DNA from 3 places in the Lactobacillus sp. ESL0225 genome. Region 2 is predicted to be linked to each of the others. Evidence: predicted binding sites of a transcription regulator. Region 2 holds the regulator's gene; each other region holds the start of a gene.

Region 1 (10,081 bases), on a different contig from region 2:
TTGTGCCTTGATCTTGGTTTGATTCAAAATAATTAATTTCTTCATTATTACCATTATCTTCACTGGATTGGATCTGATAAGATGTAGCTGCTGCTTGGTCAGTTGCACTAATATTCTGGGTATCTGCTTTAATGACATCAAAGCCAATCATGAACAAGACAAATACGTATATACTAATAAATAATAACTTTGCTTTAAATAATTTTTTGTTTACATACATATGAAATATCTCTTTTTAAATAATATAACTCAAGGCACTATAGTTGGGATAATTATTTAACAAAGTATACATAACATCTATTAAATATGCAAGTATGTATACAAAATATATACAAATATATTATTTTTAATTTAGTAAACTTTGTAACAAAAAAAGCGATAAGCCTTAATAGCTTGTCGCTTCTTATCAATAAAAATTAATATATAAAGTACTATTATTTATTACTTGACATGATTGGTAATACCTCTAAATGTAATTTGTTTACATCTAAGCCATTATCTTTTATTAAATTTCTCAATAAATCTAATAATTTGCCTGAAATTTTAATATTACTTAAAGCTATATCACCATTAAATAAATCTTCAGTATTAGTAGATAAACTTATATTAAAATTACTTAAATCTAAATCTGTTAAACCAGAGCAGCAATAAAACATATCATACATATCAGTAACTTTATCAGTATTAAACTTACTCAAATCTAACTTAGTTAACTGCTTATCACCTGCAAACATTTCTCGCATATCTGTGACATTAGAGGTATCAAAACCATTTAGGTCTAATCCTGTCAATACACTGCAGTCGCCAAACATTCCATGCATATCAGTAACTAATTTCGTACTGAAATCTTTTCCAAATGTTATCTTACTTAAATTGAAACATTTCTTAAACATACTATGCATATCAGTAACTTTGTTAGTATTAAAGCTACTTAGATCTAATTCCTTTAAATCCTTACAACCATAAAACATTGATTGTATACTAGTAGCTTCACTGATATCTAATAATGATAAACCATCAATTTTTTGTAATTTATGTAAACTACTAAATAATTCATCAACTTTACCAGATAACTTCAAATTTCCTTCAATTGAAATGCTGGTAACTTCATCTGGATCAATATTTGCTGTGTTCAAAGCAGATAATATTGTTGCAGGATCTTTAATAGTTGTAGTACTACCTTTTATTTTCAAGACACCATTGATTAAAGTTAAGTCTAATCCTTGCCATTTTATGTTTTTAGGAGCAGCGGTATTAATGTTATTAGTCCAATCGCTTTGCGTTTTTGCAATCATTTCTAGACTAGTAGCATCATTAATTGCCTTTTTAGCATCTGTTGCAATATTATCAACATGAGCTTGCATTTTGGCTTTGTCTTCATTTGATAAGATACTCTTACTAATATTATTTTTAGCTTCCTTAACAACATCATCAATCGCTTTAGCAGCTAATAGTTTAGCATCTTTTAAAGTATCGGTTGGTACAAACTGTTTAATAGTGCTAATCCATGAATTAGTAATTTTCACAATATCAGCTGATTTAGTTTGTTCATCATTAATTATTTTTTTAGCAGCTGTTACAGCATTAGAAATATGTGTTTTTGCCTTAGTTTTGTCTGCACTTGGCAAAGTACTATTATCAATTTGCGCATTAGCTGCTATTGCTGCATCTTCAATTGCATTAATCGCTGCATTTCTAGTATTATTTAACGGATCCACTGGAACTTGTTGCTTGATTTTAGCTACAGTCTGCGCCTTTATTTGTAAAACTTCTTCAACTGTATTACCTTGTTCAATCGCAGTCTTACCTTCACTTAAGGCCTTGTTTACTGCATCGATTGCCTTGGACTTGTCAGTATCAGATAATTTAGAAGTCATAATCTGTGCTCTAGCTTCATTTGCGGCATCTTCTAAAACGTTAACTGCTGCAGCTTTAGCTTCTTTCAAGGTATCTGCTGGAACTTGTTTTCTGATTTCACTTACAGCCTTAGCCTTCATCTGTAAGACTTCTTCAACTGTTTCCCCTTGCTTAATTGCAACTTTACCTTCACTTAAGGCCTTGTTTACTGCGTTAATTGCCTCGGACTTGTCAGTATCAGATAATTTAGAAGCCATAATCTGCGCTCTAGCTTCATTTGCTGCATCTTCTAAGACACTAGCTGCTGATGCTTTAGCTGCTTTCAAGGTATCTGCTGGAACTTGTTGCTTGATTTTAGCTACAGTCTGCGCCTTTATTTGTAAAACTTCTTCAACTGTATTACCTTGTTCAACAGCAACTTTACCTTCACTTAAGGCCTTGTTCACTGCATCAATTGCTTTAGCCTTATCATCTTTTGATAGACTGGAAGAGGTAATTTTTAATCTAGCTTCATTTGCGGCATCATCTAAGACACTAGCTGCAGCAGTTTTAGCTTCTTTCAAGGTATCTGCTGGAACTTGTTTTCTGATTTCATTTACAGCCTTAGTCTTAATTTGTAAGACTTCATCAACTGTATTACCTTGTTCAACAGCAACTTTACCTTCACTTAAGGCCTTGTTCACTGCATCAATTGCTTTAGCCTTATCATCTTTTGATAGACTAGAAGAAGTAATCTGTACTCTAGCTTCGTTTGCGGCATCATCTAAAACACTAGCTGCTGCAGCTTTAGCTTCTTTCAAGGTATCTGCTGGAACTTGTTGCTTGATTTTAGCTACAGTCTGCGCCTTCATTTGTAAGACTTCATCAACTGTATTACCTTGTTCAATCGCAGTCTTACCTTCACTTAGGACCTTATTCACTGCATCAATTGCCTTAGCCTTGTCGGCTGCAGATAAATTGGATGAAACAATTTTTAATCTAGCTTCATTTGCGGCATCTTCTAAGACACCAACGGCCATTAATTTTTGATCTTCTAAGGAGTCACCTGGCTTAGTTGTATCTTTAGCATTAACATTAGCAACACCATCTTTTTGAGCTTTAGCAATTTCTTCAATTGTCTTGGCATTGTTAATTGCAGCCTTAGCTTGACTAGCTACAGCATCAACCGCTTTATTAGCTGCTGCTTTTTGTGCATCAGTTAAACTAGCATTCTTATCGATTCTGGTCTTAGTTGCTGTTGCTGCATCATCAATGGCCTTAGTTGCAACTGCTTTAGCATCTTTCATGGTATCAACTGGATTATTAGTATTGCCTGTACCAGTATTCGAACTTGAACCAGAATTATTTGTATTTGTGTTGTTAGAGCTTGGGTTATTAGTATTTTCAGCTGGTTTATTGTTATCAGCTGGTTTATTAGTATCTGTTGCTGGCATGTTCGTCTTGTTGTTTGGAACTTCTTCGGCAACTTTCTTAGCCAAAGCCTTTACCGCAACATAACCCTTACCAGTTGAGTAATACTTTTTACCCTTAATAGTTACAGCAGTACCATAAACTTTAACGCTTTGCCCTTTACGTAACTTGCTATTTTTAATTACTTTACCGCTTCTAGCATACAAAGCTACACTCTTAGCAAGCTGACGGGTTTTACCATCAAGGTTAGCAGCCTTAACATATTGGTCTTTACCAATACTGTAATATGCCACACCAGCAATGGTCTTTTTACCATAAGTCTTAACTTTCTTACCAGCACTAATAGTCTGCTTAGTCTTAACTACTTTTTTACCAGCTTTTTTGTAAACAGCAGAAGTTGCACCAACAACCTTGGTTTTTGCAACAACTTTCTTAGCTGATTTTACTGTAGCAGCGCTAACATTATTAGTAGCAGTAGTGCTTTCAGTAACTCCAACGGATAATAGTGCAGCACCAGCTACAGAAATTATCATTTTTTTATAAAAACTATTTTTACTCATTATTTCTAAACCTCACAAACCTAAGCAAGTTATTAACAGTAACTTAAGTAGCAAGCATTAATTAAATTGTAAAAATTCTGTTATCTTCATTGCGTGTGTAATTTACCATTACCAATGTGACTATTTATGTTAGATTAGTCATCTTATACACATGTATAATTAAAAATCTATCCCTTTCAACTGCCACTATTATTAGAGCCAATTATCATACAAAGAAGTAACCAAATTAATGCTTAGCGCTTACTTTACTGTTAAAGCAGTTGCTCACAGCAAACACTTTTCATTGGTGATAATTTGTTATAAATAGTTAATGAATATACAGACAACTGTGCAATTATATCTATACATCAAAAACTGAATATAAAATTACTATGTTTATGTTAGCTCTATCAGCCAAGTAGTTGAAGTTTATATAAAATCAAATTTAATTAGCAATATAAAAGGGTACAAATATACATATCAAATGTTATTTTTAAATAATAATCAAGCGCTTAAATTTGCTTATATACCAAAGATTCCAGTATACGCTTTCAGAATATAAATTGATATAATAATTAATTATTTATGTCAATTATTGGATTTTTTTAAGTTTTAATAACATTTATTATTAAATAGATTAACCTTTTAATAATTTTTTATTTTTAGCAAGCTTAAATTTTAGAAACAAAAAAAAGAGCTTTTTAGCTCTTTTTTTGTTTCGACTACTTACTTAATAGCCATACTTTCTAATAATTCTGCTCGTTGAGCCAGATTAACATATAATTTATTCCCACTAACTGACATTCCCTCAATTTCGCGTCCAGTATCGAATGAGTAAGTTTGCTTTAAAGTACCATCACGACCGAGTTTAAAAATTAAATCATTAAAAGCTAAATAGAAATTTTTGTGTTTAGGATCATAAGTAAGGCCTTGGCAGGGGGCATTGTTATTAACAAAACTACCACTAGTCTTACCCACTAATTTAGGATACCAATTATCACCACTGCGTGTTAATTGCCAAAATTCATAGCAATTATTTTTAGTATCACGGTAAACGGTGTACATCTCATAATCAGACATCATTACTCCATTTTGGAAATAACGCGGATTAGTTTGATCACCAACCCAGGTTTTAATTGTCCAAATTTTATTGATTTGTAAGTCACTTTTACGTATTTGAATTAATTCTTCTGAATCAGGTCGTCCATCACGAATCGTATTTATATTATTTAAAACATAAATATATTTATCACTAGCCCCCATGGCTTGACCATGCCCAATTGGAATATATGGACTAACCTTAATATGTTTGACATAATTGTTAAAAGCTTTTTGGGACATATCAAGTAAGTGTTGCGCATTATAAGGACTCTTTAAATTATTTAAGTCATAACCAACAATATGGCCATTATTTAAGTTTGTATGACTTAAAAGACTAGTATAAGCCCAACCTTGTGAAACAGTTAATCCTTCTGGAATATGCCCTACACGGTTAATATTATCATCACTTGGATCTTTAACACTTAACAAAACAGGTTGATAAAAGCGCGTTCTAAGTGTTAAGTCGCCACTAGTTAATTCGCGCGAATCATTTTCGGGGCTATATTCATTAGGGCTGATGTAGTTAACAGAAGAACCATAATGTGTTTTCCAAGTTTTATAGTCATTAGTCCCTTCCTGGGCCGGAAAAGAATTGACTACTTCAGCGTCAGCAATACCTTCTGTAGTACTCTTTCTGACGGTAACTTTTACGGTCGCAGAAGTATCACCGTAAGTATATTTAACTTTATAAGTTTTAGGAGTAGCGCAATCAATACTATCTCTTGAAACCTGAACTTGTTCATTATCGATTACTGTACCCATGCCGTTAGTTACGTATGAGATTGCATCTTTAGGGAAAAAGCTATAATACTCATTACGTACCAGACTTACAGTCTTGGGTACGGCAATTTGATTACGGGCAAAGAATTTTTCATTAACATAGCCTACTTCACGACCGTTTACATATATACGCCAGTAGCGATTTTTCTTAGTTTCAATTAATTGATCTGATTGAATATGGCTATAACGATAGTTAATTCCATCAGCGATTTTTTTGCTAACTTTACCATCAACTACATCTTGCCATACCGCATAATTCTTAGTACCGGCAACTTTAGTCATCATTGAAAAACCTGTAATCGTTTGCTTAGGTTTAGTTTTTCTTTGGACTGCTGACTGATTATCATCAGTCTTATCCTTGTCAGAGCTATCAGTCTTATCCCTGTCTCGACTGTTTGAATCATCACTATCAGATTTAGTATCATCAACTGACTTACTAGCATCATCTTGCTCTTGATCTTGCCTTTGTGCTTGCGAATCACTTGCATCTGCCGCTAGAACTGAAACAGTTGCTAATTGACTTGAAACAGCAAAATTTGACAATAATAGTGTAATCGCAGCTAATTTTTTAAAAAGCTTCAAAATAGTTCCTCCAAAATTTTAAATTCACTTTATATTATAATATAAAAATAACATTACAGAGAATACAAATTTGATACACTTTCATTGACAGCACTTAATGTAAGTGATTTAATTAGCACTGTACTATTTAGAGTGCTAATATTTTTAATTTAAACTAGGAGGTAGAAAAGATGCTAGTACCTACAGTTATCGAACAAACTGCACGTGGTGAACGTGCTTATGACATCTATTCACGCTTATTAAAGGACCGCATTATTATGCTTAGCGGTGAAATTAATGACGACATGGCTAATACAATAATCGCACAATTATTGTTTCTTGACGCCCAAGACAATACTAAAGACATTTCTCTTTATATTAATTCTCCTGGTGGTGTAATCACCTCCGGCTTGGCAATTATGGACACCATGAATTTCATTAAATCTGATGTTTCCACTATTGCAATTGGTATGGCTGCTTCAATGGCCTCCATCCTTTTAACCAGTGGAGCTAAGGGAAAGCGGTTTGCTTTGCCAAATTCAACAGTCTTGATTCATCAACCTTTAGGTGGAGCTCAAGGACAGCAAACTGATATTCAAATTGCAGCCAATGAAATTTTGAAGAGTCGCGAGAAGATTAACAAGATTTTACATGAAACTACTGGGCAACCACTTGAGAAAATTCAAAAAGATACTGAACGTGATAATTATCTAACAGCTGAAGAAGCTAAAGATTATGGCCTAATTGACGAAATTATGGTCAATCAAAAACAAGATTAGTAATAAAAAAAGCTCCCCTTTTACTGGGAGCTTTTTTTATTACTAATCTTGCAGACTTTGCGCCAAATCATGCAATTTTTTTAAGCGGTGATTGGCACCTGATTTAGAAATTGGTCCATCTGGTATTTGCTGGGCTAGCTCCTTTAAAGACAATTCCGGATTAGCTAACCTAAGCCGGGCAATCGTCTGTAATTTTTCTGGAATATTTTCTAAACCAATTTTACGTTCAATTAATTCAATGTCTTCGACTTGCTTAGCCGCCGCAGTAGCTGTCTTTTTTAAGTTAGCCGTATCACAATTAACTAACCGATTAACTGAATTACGCATATCCCGCATAATACGTAAATCTTCAAACGATAACATTGCGTTAAAAGCCCCAACGATATGCAAAAAATCGCCAATTTTCTCTGCTTCTTTTAAGTAAACAATAAAACCACGCCGCCGTTTAGTCGTCTTAGCATTAAGATGAAAATAGTGATTCATTAATTCCAACAAGTCATTATTATGATCCTCATAAGCTGAATAAATTTCTAAATGATATCTACTAGTTTCAGGATTATTCACACTACCACTAGCCAAAAAAGCCCCCCGTAAATAAGACATAGCACCTTCACGGGAAGAGGTAATTCGGGGAGGAACTCGCGTAATTATCCCTAAATCAGCAGCTAAGATTTCTAGATTAGTTAGAATTTCATGAACATGATTTTGCAAACGAACTAAGTATTGATTATTTTTTTTCAATTTCATTTTACGTGAAACAATCAAAAGTGGTTCTACTTTATAAGCCGTTTTTATCAAGGAAAAAATTCGGCGGGCAATTGCTGGATTTTCAGTAGTAATATCAAGACTATACCGGTGATCATGAAAATTCAAAACACCATTCATACGTAAAAAAGCAGCCAGCTCCGCCTTAGCATGTTCTGGATGAATTGTTAATGAAGTTAATTCTTTCTTCACCTTGCTTGCATAGCTTGCCATTATTTAACTATTCCTTTCTACGAGACATTGCAGCAAAAGCCAAATTAATAATCTCCTTAGCTACTTTTTGTCCATCATGAAAAACTAACCCACTACGTTGATCAATAAAATCATCAGTAATTACGCGGCTACCTTGCGCACGTAAACCAGCAAAATCGTTTTTAACTGGTTCAATATACGCATCATAATCTTTAGGATTAAATTTAGACATATCAATTTTGGCCCCATTAACCAAGGTAGTGTTAATATAATGCCCTCCTAAGTGCTTATTAATTACTGAAACATGCTCGCAATCAGAAAAATGGTCTGTTTCACCTAGCTGAGTCATAATATTGCATATATAAATAACTTCAGCTTCAGTTTGACGCACTGCTTCGCCCAAGTTAGGGATCATTAAATTAGGTAAAATCGAAGTGAATAAACTACCCGGTCCTAATACTACTGCATCAGCCTGCATAATAGCATCCAGTACAGGTGGCACTGCCTCAGGTTCGGCCGCCAAATTAGTATTAGTTACCCACACTCGTTTAATTCTCTTATCTTGATTAGTAATTTCTTTTTCACCAGCTTGAATTGTGCCATCAATAAATTCTGCATTTAAAGTTAACGGTTCATTAGAAGCTGGAAAAACATGACCATCAACCCGCATCATTCTGGAAAGGGATTGAACGGCATCAAAAATATTACCATGCATTTCGTTTAAAGCGGCAATAATTAAATTACCAATTGCATGACCAGAAAAGAAAGAATCAGATGAATCAAAGCGATATTGAAAAATATCCTTTTCTTCTTGCGATATTTCACTCAAAGAAACTAAAACATTCCGAATATCACCTGGTGGAACAACATTAATAAAATTACGAATTGAGCCTGATGAACCGCCATCATCAGATACGGTAACAATAGCGGTAATTTCGGCATTTTGATCTTTTAAAGCATTTAAAACCACGGGTAGGCCGGTGCCACCACCAATCACCACAACTTGTGGTCGTCTACTTTTAGTTATCCGAACTACTTTTGCATCTTCATACTTCATACTTTACCTTTTTCTAATATAACGACTAATTTCACGATGGGTAAGATCAACTGTATAATTATTGGCTAAATCATGAGCCAGTTGCTTAGCAATTGCAACACTACGATGTTGACCACCAGTACAGCCAATAGCAATTGTCAGCTTAGCCTTACCTTCCTTAATGTAACTTGGTAAGGTACACTCAATTAGGTTAAGCAGTTTATGATAAAAAACTTGCGTTTCTTCTTTATTCATTACATAATCAAAAACTCGTCTATCAAGACCCGTAAATGGTCTAAGTTCAGGCAAATAAAAAGGATTCGGCAAAAAACGAACATCCATTACAATATCTGCATCGATGGGGAGACCATATTTAAAGCCAAATGACATTACTTCAACTGAAAATGGCTGTTTTGCTTGATCACTAAACTCATTAAGCAATTTTTGCTTTAGCTGTTGCGGAGACAAATCTGAAGTATCAATTATATAATTAGCGCGGTTTTTAATGCCTGTTAGTATCTGACGTTCTTCTAAAATACCATCAAGCAAACGTCCGCTTTTACCTAATGGTGGAATTCTCCTAGTCTCCTTGTAGCGGGCAACTAAAGTGTCATCAGCCGCTTCCAAAAAAACAATGATTGAACGAACACTACCATTATCTTCTAATGAATTTACTTCATTGAGCAAATCTTTATAAAAATTTTTAACGCGTAAATCTACAACGACTGCCACTTTAGTAAAATCATCTGAATTAACAATCAGTTCCCAAAAGCTAGGTAAAAGCGTCGGTGGTAAATTATCAACAACAAAATACCCCATATCTTCTAAGGCATGTGATGCTACAGTTTTACCGGCACCACTCATTCCCGTTACAATCAGTAACTGCTTTTTTTCATCAGCCATTTCATAAGTCTCCTATCATCTAAATTATAGCACACACAGTTTTCATATTTTTTTATAAAAAAAAAGTTCTCAAACGAACTTTTCATCTATAACAATTAACGATTTCCAAATGCTGCTACAATCTCACTTACTCCAAAAATTAATAACCAGAATGAAAC
Region 2 (10,081 bases):
AGTGTGATTGGATGACTAGAACAAGAATTTATGAAATTGCAAAAGAGTTAGGCATCGAGAATAAAGTTGTGGTTAATAAAGCGAAAGAACTCGGCTTCGATGTAAAGAATCATATGTCATCATTGGAAGATTCAGAAGTGAATCAGATAAAGGGTAGTTTTCAAAACCCCGCTCCCACTAAAAAGGAAGAGAAATCCGCTTTGAAAAATAGTAAAATCAAAGTTTCTGTAACTTCAATTCGTAAAAACGAAAAAAAGGTTGATGAAAAAAAGACTACCAAAAAGCGGAATACTAATCGTGTAAATGATCAGGTTCATCGTGATCAAGCAAACAAAAAGCAAAAGATCAAAACAAATCATAATGAAAAAGCGTCTAAGCCGGCAGCACAAGACTTGCTAAAGCAATTAAAGCAAAAACAGCGAGTTGAAGAAAATTCATTAAATCAGCAAACAAAACAGGTTAGTCGGCATGATTTTGAAAAGTCAAATGAAGAAAAGCCAACTAAAAAAATAGAAGAAGTGAAAAAAATAAGTTCAAATGAAAAGCAAACTGTTAAAAAAGTAGCAGTTACTCCTAAGACAGTCGGTCCTAAAATAATTAAGCCTTCGCCAGCAAGAATGAAACAAAATCAGGCGTCTTCTTCGGTTAATAAGCACCGAGTTATTGAAGATAATACCGCGATAGAGCCTGTGAAAGATGAGAATCGGCGTGGTAATGGTCATACTCGCAATTCTGGTAAGCCTGGCCGTAAGGGAAAAAGCCAAAATTACGCTGGCAATAATTTTTCAAAGCATCAAGAAAAACGCAAAAATAAGGGTAAAAAGCGGCAATTTGAACAATTACCTAAAAAACAACCAACTCAACGCAAAGAGCGCCCATTGCCAGAAACTTTAGTTTATGAAGTCGGGATGAATGCTCAAGATTTGGGTAAATTATTGCATCGTGAGCCAGCAGAAATTGTTAAAAAATTATTTATGCTTGGAGTGATGACCAATCAAAATCAATCATTAGATAAAGATGCAATTGAGTTGATTGCGGCTGAATATGGGATTAACGCTGAAGAAAAAATTCATGAAGATATTTCCGACATTGATACTCTTTATGAAAAACAAATGGAAGCTTCGCAAAATTCGAAATTACAAGTTAAACGCCCACCAGTCGTTACAATTATGGGACACGTTGATCACGGTAAGACAACTTTATTAGATCGCTTACGCCATACACAAGTTTCAGCACACGAAGCTGGTGGTATTACTCAAAAAATTGGAGCTTATCAAGTTAAAATAGATAATAAGCCAATAACGTTTTTGGATACTCCAGGTCATGCGGCATTTTCAAATATGCGTGAACGTGGTGCAGAAATAACAGATATTGTTGTTTTAGTTGTTGCAGCTGACGATGGAGTAATGCCACAAACTATTGAAGCAATTGATCATGCTAAAAGTGCAAAAGTACCAATAATTGTTGCAATTAACAAAATGGATGTGCCTGGTGCTAATCCGGAACATGTTACCGAACAATTAATGAAATATAATTTAATACCAGAAGATTATGGTGGAGATACCATTTATGTTCAAATATCTGCTAAAACTGGTGAAAATGTTGATGAGCTTTTGCAGATGATTTTACTTCAAGCTGATTTAATGGAACTAAAGGCTGATCCTAAGCAAAAGGCTATTGGTACAGTAATTGAAGCTCGGTTATCTCGGGGACGTGGTCCAGTTGCTGATTTATTAATTCAGCAAGGTACGTTGCATACTGGAGATCCGATTGTTGTGGGGAATCGTTTTGGACGCGTTCGGGTAATGACCAATGATCGTGGACGTCAAGTTGAAAAAGCTACCCCATCGATGCCAGTTGAAATTACTGGGCTAAATGATGTGCCAGAATCTGCTGATAAGATAGTTGTCTTTGATGATGAAAAGACAGCACGTAGTGTCGGCGAACAGAGGGCGCAACAAGCATTACAGCAATCCAGGGAAAATGTACAACATGTAACCCTTGATAATCTTTTCGATACAATGAAGAAAGAGAATATGAAAGAAGTTGGTGTTGTCTTAAAAGCTGATGTTCAAGGATCTGTTGAAGCTTTACAACAATCATTTGAAAAAATTGACGTTGAGGGTGTCCGGGTTAATATTATTCACGCTGGTGTTGGTGCAGTTAATGAATCCGATGTAACATTAGCTGCCGCATCGAACGCATTTATTATTGGTTTTAATGTTCGTCCGACTGTAACCGCTAAGTCGCAGGCGGAAACAGATGGCGGAGTCGACATACGTTTATATAGTGTTATTTATAAAGCAATTGATGATGTTAAAGCCGCTATGCAAGGAATGCTTGAGCCAACATATGAAGATAAAGTTGTCGGGAATTTGACCGTGCGTGAAACATGGAAAGTTTCTAAAGTCGGCACTATTGCTGGAGCTTTTGTTGATTCAGGCTATATCTCACGTGATGCGGATGTTAATTTGATTCGTAATGGTGTTGTAATCTATACTGGTAAAGTTGGTTCATTAAAACGGTTTAAAGATGATACCAAAATTGTTAAGCAGGGCTTTGACTGTGGTTTAACAATCGAAGGTTATAATGACATTAAAATTGGCGATGAGCTGGAAGCAGTTGAACAACAGGAAGTTAAGCCACAAAAATAGTGTGATTAGGAGCAAAGTATGAAACATAGAATTGGTCGTGTTGAAGGCGAAATTCTGCGTGAATTAACTAAAATTTTACGAAAAGATATTCGTGATGCACGTGTTAAAGATGTAACGATTACAGCAGTTGAATGTACCAATGATTTGTCTTATGCTACTGTTTATTACAGCATTCTTTCTGAAAATCCAAAAAAGGAAGAAGAAACGGCTATTGGTTTGGAAAAAGCTAAGGGAATGATGCGTCATCTCTTAGGACAAATTTTAACTGTTTATAAAGTTCCAGAATTAATTTTTAAACGGGATAATTCAGTTAAATATGGTAGTAAGATTGATCGTTTAATTGCAGAAGTAAAAAAGCAAGATGCAGATCGCAATAATTAAGAAAAGCGCTGGTTAGCGCTTTTTTAGTAGGTAGGGAAATGATTAACGGAATATTAGTAATTGATAAAGAAAAGGGTATGACGAGTGCAGATGTTGTTTACCATTTGCGTAAAGTACTGCATATTAAAAAAATTGGCCATGCGGGAACTTTAGACCCTGATGTAACTGGAGTTTTACCGATTGCAATTGGACAAGCAACAAAATTGATTGAATTAATGCATCAAAAAAATAAAAAATATTGTGGTGCAGGCCTGTTAGGTTATGCCACGGATAGTTATGACACATCTGGTAAAGTGCTCGAAACTAAACGTTTAACAACGAAAATTAGTAAAGATACTCTGCAAACAAGGATGCAAGAGTTTATTGGAAAAATAGAACAGGTTCCACCAATTTACTCAGCTGTACGTTTAAATGGCAGGCACCTCTATGAATATGCACGCGAAGGTATTGCGGTTGAACGACCAAAGCGATCAGTTAAAATTTTTGCATACAACGCGGTTGATGAGCCTCAATTTGACTTAGAAAAGGGACAGGAAACTTTTAATTTTGAAATTGAATGTAGTAAAGGCACATATGTGCGTTCACTTGTCAATGACCTAGGCGAAAATATAGGTGTTCCGGCAGTAATGCAAACCTTACGAAGGACAGCAAGCTCAGGCTTTAATCTCAGTCAAGCTGTTAAACTAGATGAAATTATTAGCAATCCAGCTATAGCTGAAAAAGCAATACAACCAATCGAAGTATTTTTCAAAGATTATCAGACAATTGACTTGAACGAAAATCAATGGCTAAAGGTAAAAAATGGGGCAGCAATTGCTTTGAAAACGAATGCAAAAAAAGTTGCATTAAGGTACAATAATAAAGTTAAGGCGATTTATCAAGCCAGAGGTACAATGTACCGTCCTGAATTAATGCTTTTGCAAAATAATTAGATGAAATGAAGGTTCAACAGTGCAAATTATTCATTTATCTTATCCAGTTAAAAAGAATATTGTCCCGGGTAAAATTGTATTGGCTCTCGGCTTTTTTGATGGTGTTCATCGTGGACATCAGCAGTTAATAAAGGTCGCAAAGAACACTGCCAATAGTAAGGGCTTACCCTTAGTGCTAATGACATTTGATCGGCATCCTAAGGAGGTCTATCAAAACCAAGTAGTGAGTTATATTGATACCCTAGATGAAAAGATATATAAAATGCGGCAGCTTGGAGTAGATTATTTGTTGGTGATGCATTTTAATGAGCAATTTAGCAAAGTAAGTGCTCAAGAATTTGTAGATAATATTATTGTTAAACTTAATACTGAGACTGTTGTTGCTGGTTTTGATTATACCTATGGACCTAAAAATATTGCCAATATGCAGAATTTACCTAAATTTGCGCAAAACAGATTTGAGATTATTACAGTTCCGGAACAAACATACAATGACCAAAAAATTGGCTCAACAGAGATTAAAAGAGCTATTAAAAATGGAAAAATGGACTTAGTTAAAGACTTACTTGGCACACCTTATGTCATGTCCGGTTATATTGGGCACGGACTGCGTAATGGTCACAAGTTGGGCTTTCCAACTGCTAATTTAGTTTGGGATGAGAATAAGGTGATTCCTAAAGTTGGCGTTTATGCTACGAGGACAATGATTAATGGTAAGTGGTATGAATCAATGACTAGTGTAGGCTATAATGTAACAATTAACAGTGCCCAAAAAATATATATTGAATCTAACTTATTTGGTTTTAGTGAAGAGGCTTATGACCAAAAGATAATAATTAAGTGGTATAAGTATACACGCGGAGAAATAAAGTTTGCTAATTTAAATCAACTAAAAGAGCAAATGAAACAGGATAAATTAAAGATTACAGACTATTTTGAGCAGTACAGATAAGTTAAAATTGTTGCAAAAATTTATTTCAAAATAATTAGCACTCAGCTTGACATTCTGCTAAATACTAGTATCATAATAATTGTTAGCACAAAGCAAATAAGAGTGCTAAAAGTGAGGGCGATATTTATGTTGACCGAACGTCAAGAATTAATTTTAAAAACAATTATTAATAATTTTACACAGACACATGATCCTGTCGGTTCAAAAACTGTAATGAACCAACTGCCAATTAAAGTTTCCAGTGCAACTATTCGTAATGAAATGGCTCTTTTAGAAGACAAGGGCTTAATTGAAAAAACTCATTTATCTAGTGGCCGTTTACCATCAACTGATGGCTATCGGTACTATTTAGATAATTTAGTTGAGCCATTACGTTTGCCAGCATCAGTATATGATAGAATTATGCTACAATTTAGCCAGCCATTTCATCAAGTTAATGAAATTGTTCAAGAGGCGGCCAAAATTTTATCTGATTTGACTAATTATACTGCTTTTGCTGAAGGACCAGAGAGTAATTCTTTAACTATTACTGGTTTTCGAATTGTTCCATTAGTGAATAGGCAAGTTATGGCTATTTTGGTTACCAGTGATGGGAATGTTCACAGTCAAGTTTATCGTTTACCCTATAATATTGGTGGCGATGAAGTTGAAAAAGCTGTGCGAATGCTAAACAATGAATTGGTAGGTAAGACTTTAAACGAAATAAACCCGAGTTCATTGAGTCAAGATTTAAGTGAAAAATTTGGTCTTCATCATATCACTGAATTAATTGAATTGGTTGAAGATGTGGTTAAAGAGGCTACTAGTGAGCAAATGTATGTTGACGGGCAGCTAAATCTTTTAAATAACAGTTCACTAAGCGATGCTTCAAGTTTGAAATCGCTCTATGAATTACTGGGTCATGAAGATTTAGTTTCGAATTTAATGACTAATGTAATGAACTCAAGTGATAGTCACTCACCCATAAGAGTTAGTTTAGGTTCGGAATTATCTAATGATTTATTGAAGGATTATAGTCTTCTTACTGCAGAGTACAGTGTAGGGTCATATGGTAAAGGTATTATTGCTTTACTTGGTCCTAATAATATGCCGTATTCGCAAGTGATTGGCCTACTAGAATATTTTAGAAATGAATTAGCTAAAAAGCTACTGGAATATTATGGCAGATTTAAATAAAGGAGGTTAACTGTGAGTAAAGAAAAACAGACTAATGAAAAAGATTTTATAGAAAATCAACCGGCAACGGATGAAACGAAAGATTTTGAAGCTCAAGTAGATGATCAACAAGCATCTGAATCTGAAAAAGATAAAATCAAATCAGAGTTAACTAGGGTGCAGGAACAAAATAAAGATTTAGAAGATAAATATTTACGTAGTCAAGCAGAAATGCAAAATATGCAAAATCGTTATAATAATGAACGTGCACAATTGATTAAGTATGAATCTCAGTCTTTAGCTAAAGACATTTTACCGGCAATGGATAATTTAGAAAGAGCTTTAGCAATTGAAGTAGATGATGAAGCTTCAAAGCAGCTTAAAAAGGGTGTTCAAATGACTCTTGACTCCTTAATTAAGGCGATGAAAGATCATGGAATTAGTGAAATCGATGCTGAAGGTGTAGAATTTGATCCAAACTTACATCAGGCAGTTCAAACGGTTGCTGCTGAAAATAATGAGCAGAAGAATTATATCGTTCAGGTTTTACAAAAGGGTTATTTATATAAGGATCGCACATTAAGACCAGCAATGGTTGTTGTTGCACAATAATTGAAAGGAAGTTTTATTAATGTCAAAAGTTATCGGTATTGATCTTGGAACAACTAACTCTGCAGTTGCAGTTCTTGAAGGTAAGGAACCAAAAATTATTACTAATCCAGAAGGTAACAGAACTACTCCTTCAGTAGTTGCCTTTAAGGATGGTGAAATTCAAGTTGGTGAAGTAGCTAAACGGCAAGCAATTACTAATCCTAATACTATTTCTTCAATTAAGCGTCACATTGGTGAGGCTGGTTATAAAGTCAAAATTGGGGATAAGGCCTATACACCACAAGAAATTTCTGCAATGATTTTACAATATATTAAGAAATTTTCAGAAGACTATTTAGGTGAGAAGGTTACTGAAGCAGTTATTACGGTTCCAGCTTACTTTAATGATGCTCAACGTCAAGCTACTAAAGATGCTGGTAAAATTGCTGGTTTAGAAGTAAAACGGATTATTAACGAACCAACTGCTTCATCACTTGCTTATGGTTTGGATAAAGATGCTGAAGATGAAAAAGTTTTAGTATATGACCTTGGTGGTGGAACTTTCGATGTTTCTGTTTTGCAACTAGGTGATGGTGTCTTTCAGGTATTATCCACTAATGGTGATACACGTCTTGGTGGTGATGACTTTGATAATAAGATCATTGACTGGCTTGTTAAAGGCTTTAAAGATGAAAATGGTGTGGACTTATCAACTGATAAGATGGCACTACAGAGATTAAAAGATGCTGCTGAAAAAGCTAAGAAAGATCTATCTGGCGTATCTTCAACTCACATTTCACTTCCATTTATTTCTGCTGGTGAAGCCGGTCCATTACACTTAGAAGCTGATTTGACTCGTGCTAAGTTTGATGAATTAACGGCTGATCTTGTTGATCGAACTAAGATTCCATTTGATAATGCACTAAAAGATGCAGACTTAACTGTTAATGATATTGATAAGGTTATTTTAAATGGTGGATCGACTAGAATTCCAGCGGTTCAAGAAGCAGTTAAGAAGTGGTCTGGAAAAGAACCTGACCACTCAATCAATCCTGATGAAGCTGTTGCCTTAGGTGCTGCTATTCAAGGTGGTGTTATTTCAGGTGATGTTAAGGATGTCGTTTTACTCGATGTTACTCCACTTTCACTTGGTATTGAAACCATGGGTGGTGTCTTCACTAAATTAATTGAAAAGAATACCACAATTCCAACGTCTAAGAGTCAAATCTTTTCAACTGCTGCTGATAATCAACCTGCTGTTGATGTCCACGTTTTGCAAGGTGAACGTCCAATGGCTGCTGATGATAAGACCTTGGGTCGTTTTGAACTGACTGATATTCCTGCCGCACCTCGTGGTGTTCCACAAATTCAAGTAACCTTTGATATCGATAAGAATGGAATTGTAAACGTTTCGGCTAAAGATATGGGTACAGGTAAAGAACAAAAGATTACCATTAAGAGTTCATCTGGTTTATCCGATGAAGAAATTCAAAAGATGCAAAAAGAAGCTGAAGAGCATGCCGAAGAAGATAAAAAGAAGAAAGAAGAAGTTGACTTACGCAATGAAGTTGACCAATTAATTTTCTCAACTGAAAAGACTTTGGGTGAAGTTAAGGATAAAGTTTCTGAAGACGACATTAAGAAGGTTCAAGATGCGCTTGATGAATTGAAGCAGGCACAAAAGGACAATAACTTGGAAGAAATGAAGACTAAGAAAGATGCACTATCAAAAGTTGCTCAAGACTTAGCGGTTAAGTTATACCAAGCTAATGGTGGAGCTCAAGGACAACCTGGTGCTGAAGCTGATGGTCAAAATGGCAATGCAGGTGATGGTTCAGCTAGCGATGGCGAATTTCATAAAGTAGACCCTGACAAGTAATGGGTTTATAATTGAATAAATTAGAAAAGAACTGCCATGAAAGTAGTTCTTTTCTTTTGGAAAGTAAGGAGCTTTTAGATGGCACAAGAAGATTATTATAGTGTGCTAGGTGTTGATCGAAATGCCAGTGATAAAGAAATTAATTCTGCTTATCGTAAATTAGCTAAGAAATACCATCCTGATATCAATCATGAACCAGGTGCAGAGGAAAAATACAAAAAAATAAATGAAGCTTATGAAGTTCTTCATGACCCACAAAAGAAGAGTCAGTACGATCAATTTGGTGCAGCTGGTGTGAATGGCCAAGCTGGCTTTGGTGGTGCAGGTCAAGGCTACGGTGACTTTAGTGGTTTCGGTGATTTTGGTGATATTTTTAACGATTTCTTTGGTGGCGCTTCTAGTGGACAGCGACGAGCAGATCCGACTGCACCAACACGCGGCGAAGATTTAGACTATACCCTAACTATTGATTTCATGGATTCTATTACTGGTAAAAAAACGCAAGTTTCATATACTCGTAGTGAAATTTGTGGGACATGTAAGGGAAGTGGTGCTGAAAAGGGTACCCATCCAATTACTTGTGACAAATGTAATGGAACAGGTTATATGACGGTTACACAGAAATCGATGATTGGGATGATTCGACGGCAAACAGTTTGTGACAAATGTAATGGACGAGGGATTATTATTGAACATCCTTGTGGTACGTGTCATGGAAATGGTGTTGTAGATGGTAAAAACACTATAGAAGTTAATATTCCAGCCGGAATTGACAATGGTCAGCAGTTACGCTATGAAGGTCAAGGGGAAGCTGGTAAAAACGGTGGGCCTTATGGTGATTTGTATATTTCATATCGAATAAAACAGTCCAAGGACTTTAAACGAGAAGGGAATACAATTTATACAACGGTGCCAATTTCATTTGCTCAGGCTACTCTTGGGGATGAAATTACAGTTAAAACTGTTCATGGGGAGCAAAAATTAAAAATTCCTGCTGGTACCCAGCCTAATAAAAAATTCACATTAAGAGGTGAGGGAGTTCCATATTTACGTGGTAATGCATGTGGTGACCAGATAACGACAGTTGAAGTACAAATTCCTAAAACTCTTAACGAAAAACAAAGAGCAGCCTTGGTTGACTTTGTTAAGGCTGGCGGGGGATCCATTAACCCACAAGAAAAAGGTTTCTTTGAAAGATTAAAAGAAAAACTGCAATAATTAAGAAAACGCAATTTAGTTATTGCGTTTTTTTATTCTGCTAAACTGTCAATGAAAATCATAGCATTTAAAAATGTTTGCTAGATAATTAATTTAATTGATTTTAGTAGTAATAATTACTTAAAAGTTAATGTTAAGACTTTATTCTGAAACATAGGTCTAACGTGCAGTTATTTTTTCAATATGGGGGTATGGTATAATTGTCTTACACAGAAAGAAGAAAGTAGTCTTCACAATAATATAGTAAATAATTATTAATCTGAAAGTAATTAAGAAATAAAAATTGCATCAATCAGCATTAAAACGTTGATTGGTCAAT
Region 3 (10,081 bases), on a different contig from region 2:
AGCTTGACCAATATTTAAGACATAATCAGGCTCTTCTTTGACAATTGCCTCACGTACTACTTGAGCACAATCGCCAAAAACAGTTGGAATTTCTAACTTAATGATTTTAGCACCAGCAATCTCATCATCTAAAAGCTTGACTGCTTCAATTGCTGGATTAATTTTATCTTCACCAAACGGATCAAAACCGGTAACTAATATTTTCATTGTTTTTCTCTTTTCTAAAAATTAAAAAGCTAAGAAATACATTAAAACGATGTGGACAACTAACATACTAATGGCAATAGGAAACTGCTGTTTAATTACTCCTAATGGATCTTGCATCTCCATTAGAGCTACTGGCAAAGTATTAAAATTGGCAGCCATTGGCGTCATTAATGTACCACAATAGCCAGCGGTCATTCCTAATGATGCAACAACAACTGGTGAACCGCCTTGTGCCACAACAAAGGGAATTCCAATACCAGCGGTAATTACTGCAAATGCTGCAAAAGCATTCCCCATAATCGCTGTAAAAACAGCCATTGCTATACAATACAAACATACACCTAATAAGTGATTACCGATAGGAAATAAACCCGAAATTGCCTTAGCAGTAATTTTACCTACACCTGAAGCAGTAAACACTACACCCAAAGTAGCAAGTAATTGTGGTAACACTCCAGCTGAGCCTACCGAACGGACCATTCTTTGTGTATCTTCATAAACCGTTTTTGGACTTGATTTAGTCAAAACCATCGCTACAATTAGTGAAACGATAGTAGCAATGCCAATGCCAACCTGTCCACCTAATTTGGTAAACTGCGCAATCACTAATGCTAAAATTGCCAATAAAATACTAGGTAAGAAAATCCAATTACCAATACGCTTAACTGTTTGATTAGCAATTTTTTCATCAAGTTCCTTAATTTTACCAACTCGAACTTGTTTAAGAAGAGACAGTAGCGCAATAATTAATAAAATTCCACCATTTATTTCATTGGGTATCCATTGACCAGCTGCAAATAAAATTGCAAATAAAAGCCAAAAAAGACCCGTTCCCCAACGTGCAGGATTAGTTTTATCACGCCAGGATTCAACTGTAGCTGCCAAAAAGAACAAACCAATTAAAATATAAAAAGCTAACAAAAGATTATTAATTAGTATATTCATTTATTTCCCCTTTTTTATTTTTTTGTCAAAAGCATGATTGTAAAGTAAGCATAAAATATAACAAATCACAGCAATCGGAATAGTAATTAATACCACAGCTGACGTGCTAATTGGATATCCTAATGATTTCATAGTACTAGAAATTAACAATACACTAGATGAAGCAACAAATAAGTTTTGTGCAAAGAAATTACCAAAATTATCACTAGCAGCAGCTCTTGCTTTAATTTGATCAACTTCTAATTCTGTCATTTCTCCATTAACTTTGCCTGCAGCTTGTGCCATTGGATTGATCAACGGAGCGATAAATTGTACCTGCCCTTGGACAGAAATCCCAAATAAACAAGCAAGTTCACGAATAGCTGTATAAATATCAAAAATTCTTCCTGGTGTTAGATTTTTCATTTTTTGAATCAGATTAACTGCGGCTGTCTTAAGACCATGGCGTTCTGATATACCAATTGTTGGTAAGGTTAAGAAAAATAATGAGACCATGCGGTTATCAATGAAACCTTTCCCCAGAATTTTCAAAAAAGAAACAAAGTCAATTCCTGATACCAATGCAGTAACTAATGCTGCAATTACAACTACGGCAACCGTATCTAGTCCTAAAGCAAAACCTATACGATCACTAGGATGCCAAGTAAACTCAAATATTCCATTATTTTTTGTCAAATTGGTTTCAGTCAACTCAGTTTATTCTGATAACAACTAAATGACTGTTTTATTAATATGGTTAAAACTCCTTCGGATTAATCAGATGACCTTTAGCAATAGCCCCATAAAACTTTCCTTTAATTTTAAAGGCATCCCCATAATTACAAATACTTGTACCGCTTTGTTTACCATAACGATTATAAATTTTTAGGGTTTTCGTTCGCTAATCATAATAAACGCCAGTCACATTTTTAGCAGTAACACAATAAGGCTTAAACAGCATAAAAATCGCAACTGCTAACTTTGGTCCTAATTGCAAACGCAAACTAGAAGCTACGCCAAAACCATTTATCCATTTTCCTTTTATCATTATAAATGTATGTCAATTTCACTTCCTTGAACCTACACAATCTGTTTTGATCACATTGAATCGCTTTACCTAGACAAGTTGTACGGTCGAATTAGAGCATAGGATAACTGATGTCAAAGGTAAAAAATAATTAGCTAATAACAAAAAGGAACTGTTCCGACCAACAGTTCCTTTCTAAATATCGGTTATAAAATTACATCATGCCTGGTGCACCAGCAGCAGCATTTGGATCAACTTCTGGCTTATCTTCAGGTATTTCTGCTACAACTGCTTCAGTTGTTAATAATAAAGCAGCAATTGAAGCAGCATTTTGCAAAGCAGTACGAGTTACCTTAGTTGGGTCAATGATTCCAGATTCAACCATATTCTCCCAGTTGCCATCGGCTGCATTGTAGCCAATTTCTAATTCTTGACTCTCAAGTTTATTCAAAATAACTGAGCCATCTTCACCGGCATTTTCAGCAATTTGACGAACTGGAGCAGTCAATGCCCGCAAAACAATGTTAATTCCAGTTTGTTCATCAACACTGTCACCCTTCAAATCCTTAACAGCACTCTTAACATCTACTAAAGCAGTACCACCACCGGCAACATAGCCTTCATCTACAGCTGCCCGAGTTGAATTTAACGCATCTTCAATCCGGTAGCGACGCTCTTTTAATTCAGTTTCAGTAGCAGCACCAACATGAATAACAGCTACACCACCAGTTAATTTAGCTAAACGTTCTTGCAACTTTTGTTTATCAAAGTCAGAAGTAGTCTCAGCGATTTGTTTTCTAATAGAATCTTCACGATCCTTAATAGCATCTTCTGAACCAGCACCATCAACAATAGTGGTTGAGTCCTTAGTAATTGTGATACGCCGTGCTTGGCCTAATTGATCAAGTGTAGTATCTTTTAATTCAAGACCAAGGTCTTCAGTAATCACTGTACCACCTGTTAAAGCCGCAATATCTTGCAATTGTTCTTTACGACGATCACCAAAGCCTGGTGCCTTAACAGCAACGACATTGAAAGTACCACGAATCTTATTCAAGACCAAAGTTGGTAAAGCTTCACCTGAAACATCATCAGCGATAATTAATAAAGACTTACCTTGTTGTACAATTTCTTGTAATAGTGGCAAAACATCTTGAATATTCGAAATCTTTTTGTCAGTAATTAAAATGTATGGGTTGTCTAAATCAGCTTCCATCTTATCATTGTCAGTAACCATGTATTGTGACAAGTAACCACGGTCAAATTGCATTCCTTCGACCACAGAAAGCTCAGTTTCAATACCACGTGAATCTTCAATGGTAATAACTCCGTCATTGCCTACTTTTTCCATTGCATCAGCAATCAAATCACCAACTTCTTTTGAAGCGGATGAAACAGCAGCAACTTGAGCAATTTGCTCTTTAGAAGAAACTGTATGACTAATTTTATGTAATTCATCAACAACAGCTTTCGTAGCCTTTTCAATTCCGCGACGAACACCAACTGGATTAGCACCAGCAGTAACATTCTTCATCCCTTCGCGAATAATAGCTTGCGTTAAAACAACAGCAGTTGTGGTTCCATCACCAGCAATATCATTAGTCTTTTGAGCAGCTTCAGCAACAAGCTTAGCACCCATATTTTCATAATGATCTTTTAATTCAATTGCTTTAGCAATGGTCACACCATCATTAGTAATATCAGGATTACCATAAGATTGTTCTAAAACAACGTTTCTTCCTTTAGGACCAATTGTTGCCTTAACTGTATCAGCTAATTTATCGACACCCTTTAATAGAGAACGTCTTGCATCTTCAGAAAATTTAATATCTTTTGCCATTTTTCTTACTCCTTAATTACTTAACAACTGCCAAAATATCTTTTTCATGAAGGACTAAGTATTTTTCACCTTCGTAATTAACGTCAGTGCCTGAGTACTTATCGTAGAGCACAATATCACCCTCTGCAACAGTCATTGGAATTTTACTACCATTTTCAGCATAGCTGCCTGCACCTACAGCAACAACTTCACCTTCAGTTGGCTTTTGTTTAGCATTAGAAGCAAGGACGATTCCGCCTACAGTTTTTTCTTCTTCTTCTTTAACTTTTACGATCACGCGATCACCTATTGGTTGTAACACGTTTGTCCCTCCTAAATTCAATTTAATATCTTTAATTTTAGTCATTAGCACTCAAATTAGCTAAGTGCTAACTTATAATTATGATAATAACCCCTTTTTGTTTAAAATGCAAGAAAAAATTAGCACTTTTTCAATTAAAGTGCTAATTTGTTTTAATCACTAAGTCTACCTAATATTTATGCGGGCTACTTCTTATCACTTTCTAAAAAATAAATTAATGTTTGCAATTCAGTAGCTAAATCAACATTTTGTATTCGTATTCCGCTCGGAGCTGAGAGTCTGATCGGCGTAAAGTTCATAATTCCTTTAATACCTGCTTCAACCATTTCATCTGCTGTTTTTTGAGCTGTATTAGAAGGAACTGTTAAAATCGCAATTGTTATCTGTTGGTCACTCAGTTGCTTTTTAAGCTCACTCATATCATATACAGGAACGCCGCTTAAAATTTTGCCTGTTATTTTTTGATCTATATCAAAAGCACAAGAAATTCGAATATTATTACTTCGCTTAAAATTATAATTAAGCAAAGCATGTCCCAAATTACCAACTCCTACCAAAGCCACATTGGTTAAAGTATCTTGATTCAATATTTTTTTAAAAAAAGTCAGTAAGCTTTTTACATCATATCCATACCCACGCTTACCTAATGCACCAAAGTACGAAAAATCGCGCCTAATTGATGCACTATCAACTTGAACAGCTTCAGATAATTCAGTTGAGGAAACTTTCTCTTTGCCAGCTTCATTCAAGATGATTAAGTATCGATAATAAAGCGGCAGTCTTTTTGCTGTCGCCGTGGGAATTTTTATTTTTTCCATTTATTACAAAGCCTCCAACTTAATTATGCTAGCAAATTTCATTTGTGAATTACTCATCAATTATTTATTATTTTACCTATAAACTAGTGTTAGTTGCAAATATTTTTCACAATCTTTTAGATTTTAACACAACAAACACTACTTATCTAATTATTTTCAATGCCTCAAAAATCAACTATTAATTTATCTTGCTATATTTTGAAACAGACCATAGTCACTTTTAACTCGCTTCATATGCTAAAATAGTTTTTAGGTGAAAAATATGATAATTGCACAAGGACACGATTTAGAAAAACAATTTGGAGCTACTACACTATTTAAAAATGTCAATTTTTCAATCAATTCAAATGCAAGAATTGGCTTAGTGGGCTCAAATGGGGTAGGTAAAACTACTCTTTTAAAAATTATGACAGGTGAAGAAGAAGCTACACACGGTGAGTTTATTGTTAATAAAGCAATTGAAGTGGGCTACATCGCTCAAGAAAAAGCTTTAAATGAAAATAAAACCATTTGGGACGAATTACTCGGTGTTTTCTCTTCTTTAATCGAAATGAATAAACAAATGCAAGTAATGCAACAAAAAATAGCTGAACATCCTCAAGATAGTCAACTTTTAAAAAAATATGATCAATTACAATTTGATTTTGAGCAAAAAGGTGGCTACAGCTATCAAGCTGATATTAAAAGTATTTTACATGGCTTTAATTTCCCAGAAGAAACTTGGTCTAAAACTATCAGCAACCTATCTGGTGGAGAAAAGACCCGCTTAGCCTTAGTCAAACTACTTTTACATAAGCCCCCCCTACTTCTACTTGATGAGCCAACTAACTATTTAGATTTAAATACGTTAGATTGGCTAGAAGCATTCCTTAAAGGTTACAATGGAGCAATTTTAGTAGTTTCACATGATCAGTACTTCTTAGACCATTTGGCCAACCAAATCTTTGAATTACAATTTGGCCAATTAACAGCCTTCAAAGGTAATTACTCCGATTACGTAAAACAGCGTCAATTAAGGGATTGTCAGCAAGAAGAGGCTTACGAAAAGCAGCAAGAAAAAATTAAAAAAGATGAAGAATTTATCCAAAAAAATCTTGTTCGCGCCACAACTACTAAAAGAGCCCAAAGTAGACGTAAACAACTCGAAAAAATCGAGCGCATTACTCCACCAAAGCATAAAAACAAGGTCAAAATTAATTTCAAAAGTGATCGTCCCTCTGGTAAAGAGGTGTTAATCTTGCATGATTTATCAATTGGTTACCCTAATAAGGTCATGGTTAATAATATTAATCTGCAAGTTAATAAAGGCGATCGCATTGCTGTTATTGGACCTAATGGCATAGGTAAATCTACTTTACTAAAAACTATTATGAAGAAATTGCGACCTAAGACGGGTTCCATTAAATACGGAGCATCGCTTGATATTGGTTATTATGATCAGGAATTACAATTGCTGGATTCTAGTAAAACTGTGCTGGATACTATTTGGGATTGCCACCAAACTATGCCTGAACGTGATATCCGTGCTGTTTTGGCTAGTTTTTTGTTTACAGCAAAAGATATTGATAAAACGGTCGGACAACTTTCTGGTGGACAAAAAGCAAGATTAACGCTAACCGTTTTGTCCTTAGAACATAGTAATTTCTTATTGATGGATGAGCCAACTAATCATTTAGATTTGGAAGCCAAAGAAGTGCTTGAGCAAGCTTTACAAAAGTTCGATGGTACCTTACTATTTGTCTCACACGACCGCTACTTTATTAATCAATTAGCCAATAAGATTGTTGAAGTTAATCCTCAACAGGCAACAGTCTATGAAGGAGATTACACTTATTATTTAGATAAAAAAAATAAGCAACTTAACACCACCAAAATTGTGCCTAAGCTAGACAATGAAGACGCACAAAAAGCCACTAAATTATCTTACCAGGAGCAAAAAGTAAAAGACTCACAAAAGCGTAAACTACAGCGACAGGTTGAAGAAATTGAAGTTGAAATTGATAATTTAGAAAGACAACAGAAAACAATTCAGAGCGAAATGGCTGATCCGCTAATTGCAACTGACTTTAGCAAACTTGGACCTTTACAAGAAGACTTAGCAGCAATTCAAACTGAACTAACTAAAACGAATGAGAAATGGGAAAAGATCATGATTGAGCTTGAAAATTTTTAAAGTTAATAATAAATTTAATTTAATATTAACTTTAACATTAGAAAGGAGCGTCAATGGAGTATCAAGTAACTAAAAATATAAGTTTAGCAGCATTAAAATCTTTATATGAAAGTGTCGGTTGGACTTCATACACTGTAGACATGCCCTCTTTAAAAATTGCTCTTGAAAATTCCCTAGATGTTATTGCAGCCTTTGATAATCAACAATTAGTTGGCTTAATTCGAGTTGTCGGTGATGGTATTTCGATTATTTATATTCAAGATTTATTAATTCAACCTAAATATCAGCATAAAGGAATCGGTTCTCATCTAGTAACACTAGTCTTAAAAAAATACAAAAATGTAAGACAAAAATTATTATTAACCCTTGATGAACCTAACACTCGTTCCTTTTATCAAAAATGTGGTTTTATGTCCTGCGATCAAGGATCATTAGTAGCCTTTTATCGTGAATATTAAAAAAGTTGACTTCTTTAATAAAGAGGTCAACTTTTTTAATTCAAAATCTAATCAGCATAAGGTAATTCAAGTGAAGGATCGGCATTCAGCGCTAAATCAGCAAACTTTCCTTCGTTATATAAGTTATAGGCAGCTGCACCAATCATGGCTGCATTATCACCACACAATTTTAATTCTGGAAGAATAACTTTCAAGTCAAAGTTTGAAGGAAGTTGCTTAATTTCTATCTTCATCCGATCACGTAAACCTCGATTAGCTGCAACTCCACCGCCCATAATGAAAGTTTTAGGATGATATTGCTTAATTGCGCGTACTGTTTTTTTGGCTAAGACATCAACTACTGCTGCTTGAAAACTAGCCGCTAAATCATACTTATTCAAGCTCTGATGAAGCTGATCTGCATGGTGACAGGTATTGATAAAGGCACTTTTCAGACCAGAAAAAGAAAAGTCGTAATTGTCATCTTCCATCATAGCTCGCGGAAAGTTAAATGTATCTTGTCCCCGATGCGCCCACTCATCAATCGTCTTACCGGCGGGATAATTAACACCCAGCACTCGACCAATTTTATCATATGCTTCGCCTACAGCATCATCGCGCGTATCACCAACAATTTCAAAATGGGTTGCGTCCTTCAACAAAACAATTTCAGTATGTCCACCAGAAACTTGTAAAGCAAGTGCAGGATAATCAATTTTAGCAGTTAATTGCGCAGCCATGATATGACCCATAATATGATCAACGCCAATCAAAGGGATACCAGTTGCCATTGAAGCTGCCTTGGCAGCACTGACGCCAATTAAAAGTGCACCAACTAAGCCTGGTCCATAAGTTACAGCAATCGCATCAATATTCTTCCAAGTAACCTTTGCCTCTTCTAAGGCCTTTGTGGTGATTTGACTAATCACTTCAATATGGTGTCGACTAGCAACTTCAGGAACAACGCCACCAAAGCGTTGATGGCTTTTAATTTGAGTAGCCACCACCATACTTTCTACTTCACAACCATTTTTAACTACTGCAGTTGAAGTTTCATCACAGGAACTTTCATAAGCTAAAATACGGACTTCTTTTTTTCTATCCAAATTTAAATCCTTCCCTTTGTTAATGCCTTAATTCCAAAATCATGCCCAGACCATCTTGCTGAACATCTTGATAATAATTCGCGTGTACAAATCTAACTCGAAAGCCTAAACTTTCATAAAGCAGACGTGCCCTTTCATTGTCTGCCCTAACTTCTAAACTAATCAAGTAACATTGCTGCTTTTTAGCAAATTTAGATAAAAGTTGGATTAGATATGTGCCCAAACCATGATTTTGCCATGCTGGATCGACTGCTAAATTAGTAATATGCGCTTCCTTACCTTGTAGCCTTATTCCAGCTAAAGCAATTAACGCTGTTTCCTTGTAAACCAGCAAATAGAGCGAGTCATTTTTACACAATTCAGCTTGAAAAATTGTGCTATTCCATGGTAAGTAGCCTTGATAAACCCTGCTTTCCAGTAAAAGTATCTTAGAAAGGTCACTTAGTTGAGCTGGCACTATTTTTAAACAATGGTTGTTCATTTTAAAGGTAAACGCCTTAAAAGCAAGTCCGTGCTCTGAATAGAATGCTTGGCTAAACTTCTTCCACATACTTACTATCTGGGCCGAAATCTTGCCCCGTCTTTTTGTGCCAGTCTACTTCTGCTTGCGTTCGGCGCAGATAATTAGGTAATAATTTATCTGGCTTGACTGTTTTTTCAGAATTTGCTAATCGCCCAATAAGACCCGCATGAATTTGATTTTGTTGCATTGAGCCGTAACTGTATGGTACATCAATGTTTTTAATTAATTCTGCCTGTTTTTCAAAACCTGTACCCACAAAAATAACTTGCTTAAGTTTATGATCGACAAAATAATTTTTAATTTTCGTTAGTAATATATCAATATGATAATGACCATCAACAATTACATTAGTCAACTGCTTATCTGCATTTACATACGCACCAGCAAAGAAATTGTCATTGCGCGCATCAAGACCAGCAACAATAAGAGTTTGGGTTGCGTTACAACTTGCCGCTAATGCCTGTAGAGTTGAAACTCCAACCACTTCTTTTTGTAAAATACTGGCGAACATTTTTACTGTAGTTACGCCAATACGTAATCCCGTATATGATCCTGGTCCAAGCGCTACTGCGAAACGATCAATATCTTTAAGTTCCAAGTGATTAGACTCTAAAATATCTTTAATCAATGGATCAAGATGTTCACTATGATTGCGCTCATCAATTTCATTTTTTTCAACTACAATTGTATCATCTTGATTTAAGGCTACACTTAAATTATTAGTT

Evidence for each region. Region 2 encodes HrcA, which represses chaperone genes, less so after heat shock. Its sites were predicted from a motif close to TTAGCACTCNNNNNNNNNGAGTGCTAA; they were not measured.
Region 1: the regulator HrcA is predicted to act here: its motif matches at 6,382-6,408, upstream of clpP (ATP-dependent Clp endopeptidase proteolytic subunit ClpP).
Region 3: the regulator HrcA is predicted to act here: its motif matches at 4,344-4,370, upstream of groES (co-chaperone GroES).

The regions. Positions count from the first base shown of each region.
Region 1 is NZ_REHK01000006.1:171,391-181,471, reverse strand. It holds gene F5ESL0225_RS02535 (BspA family leucine-rich repeat surface protein) at 1-220, opposite strand, end outside; gene F5ESL0225_RS02530 (DUF1542 domain-containing protein) at 435-3,827, opposite strand; gene F5ESL0225_RS02525 (SH3-like domain-containing protein) at 4,533-6,269, opposite strand; gene clpP (ATP-dependent Clp endopeptidase proteolytic subunit ClpP) at 6,440-7,027, shown strand; gene whiA (DNA-binding protein WhiA) at 7,070-8,005, opposite strand; gene yvcK (gluconeogenesis factor YvcK family protein) at 8,013-9,041, opposite strand; gene rapZ (RNase adapter RapZ) at 9,045-9,923, opposite strand; gene F5ESL0225_RS02500 (HdeD family acid-resistance protein) at 10,019-10,081, opposite strand, start outside.
Region 2 is NZ_REHK01000007.1:331,988-342,068, reverse strand. It holds gene F5ESL0225_RS04700 (ribosomal L7Ae/L30e/S12e/Gadd45 family protein) at 1-7, shown strand, start outside; gene infB (translation initiation factor IF-2) at 12-2,654, shown strand; gene F5ESL0225_RS04690 (ribosome-binding factor A) at 2,673-3,035, shown strand; gene truB (tRNA pseudouridine(55) synthase TruB) at 3,074-3,967, shown strand; gene ribF (riboflavin biosynthesis protein RibF) at 3,987-4,919, shown strand; gene hrcA (heat-inducible transcriptional repressor HrcA) at 5,046-6,095, shown strand; gene grpE (nucleotide exchange factor GrpE) at 6,108-6,686, shown strand; gene dnaK (molecular chaperone DnaK) at 6,706-8,544, shown strand; gene dnaJ (molecular chaperone DnaJ) at 8,623-9,762, shown strand.
Region 3 is NZ_REHK01000009.1:13,087-23,167, forward strand. It holds gene pcp (pyroglutamyl-peptidase I) at 1-207, opposite strand, end outside; gene F5ESL0225_RS05820 (DUF979 domain-containing protein) at 229-1,152, opposite strand; partial or broken gene F5ESL0225_RS05825 (5-oxoproline transporter, DUF969 family subunit) at 1,153-1,814, opposite strand; gene F5ESL0225_RS08360 (hypothetical protein) at 2,033-2,179, opposite strand; gene groL (chaperonin GroEL) at 2,373-3,998, opposite strand; gene groES (co-chaperone GroES) at 4,015-4,299, opposite strand; gene F5ESL0225_RS05840 (redox-sensing transcriptional repressor Rex) at 4,485-5,117, opposite strand; gene F5ESL0225_RS05845 (ABC-F family ATP-binding cassette domain-containing protein) at 5,380-7,290, shown strand; gene F5ESL0225_RS05850 (GNAT family N-acetyltransferase) at 7,344-7,748, shown strand; gene tsaD (tRNA (adenosine(37)-N6)-threonylcarbamoyltransferase complex transferase subunit TsaD) at 7,796-8,833, opposite strand; gene rimI (ribosomal protein S18-alanine N-acetyltransferase) at 8,853-9,314, opposite strand; gene tsaB (tRNA (adenosine(37)-N6)-threonylcarbamoyltransferase complex dimerization subunit type 1 TsaB) at 9,367-10,081, opposite strand, start outside.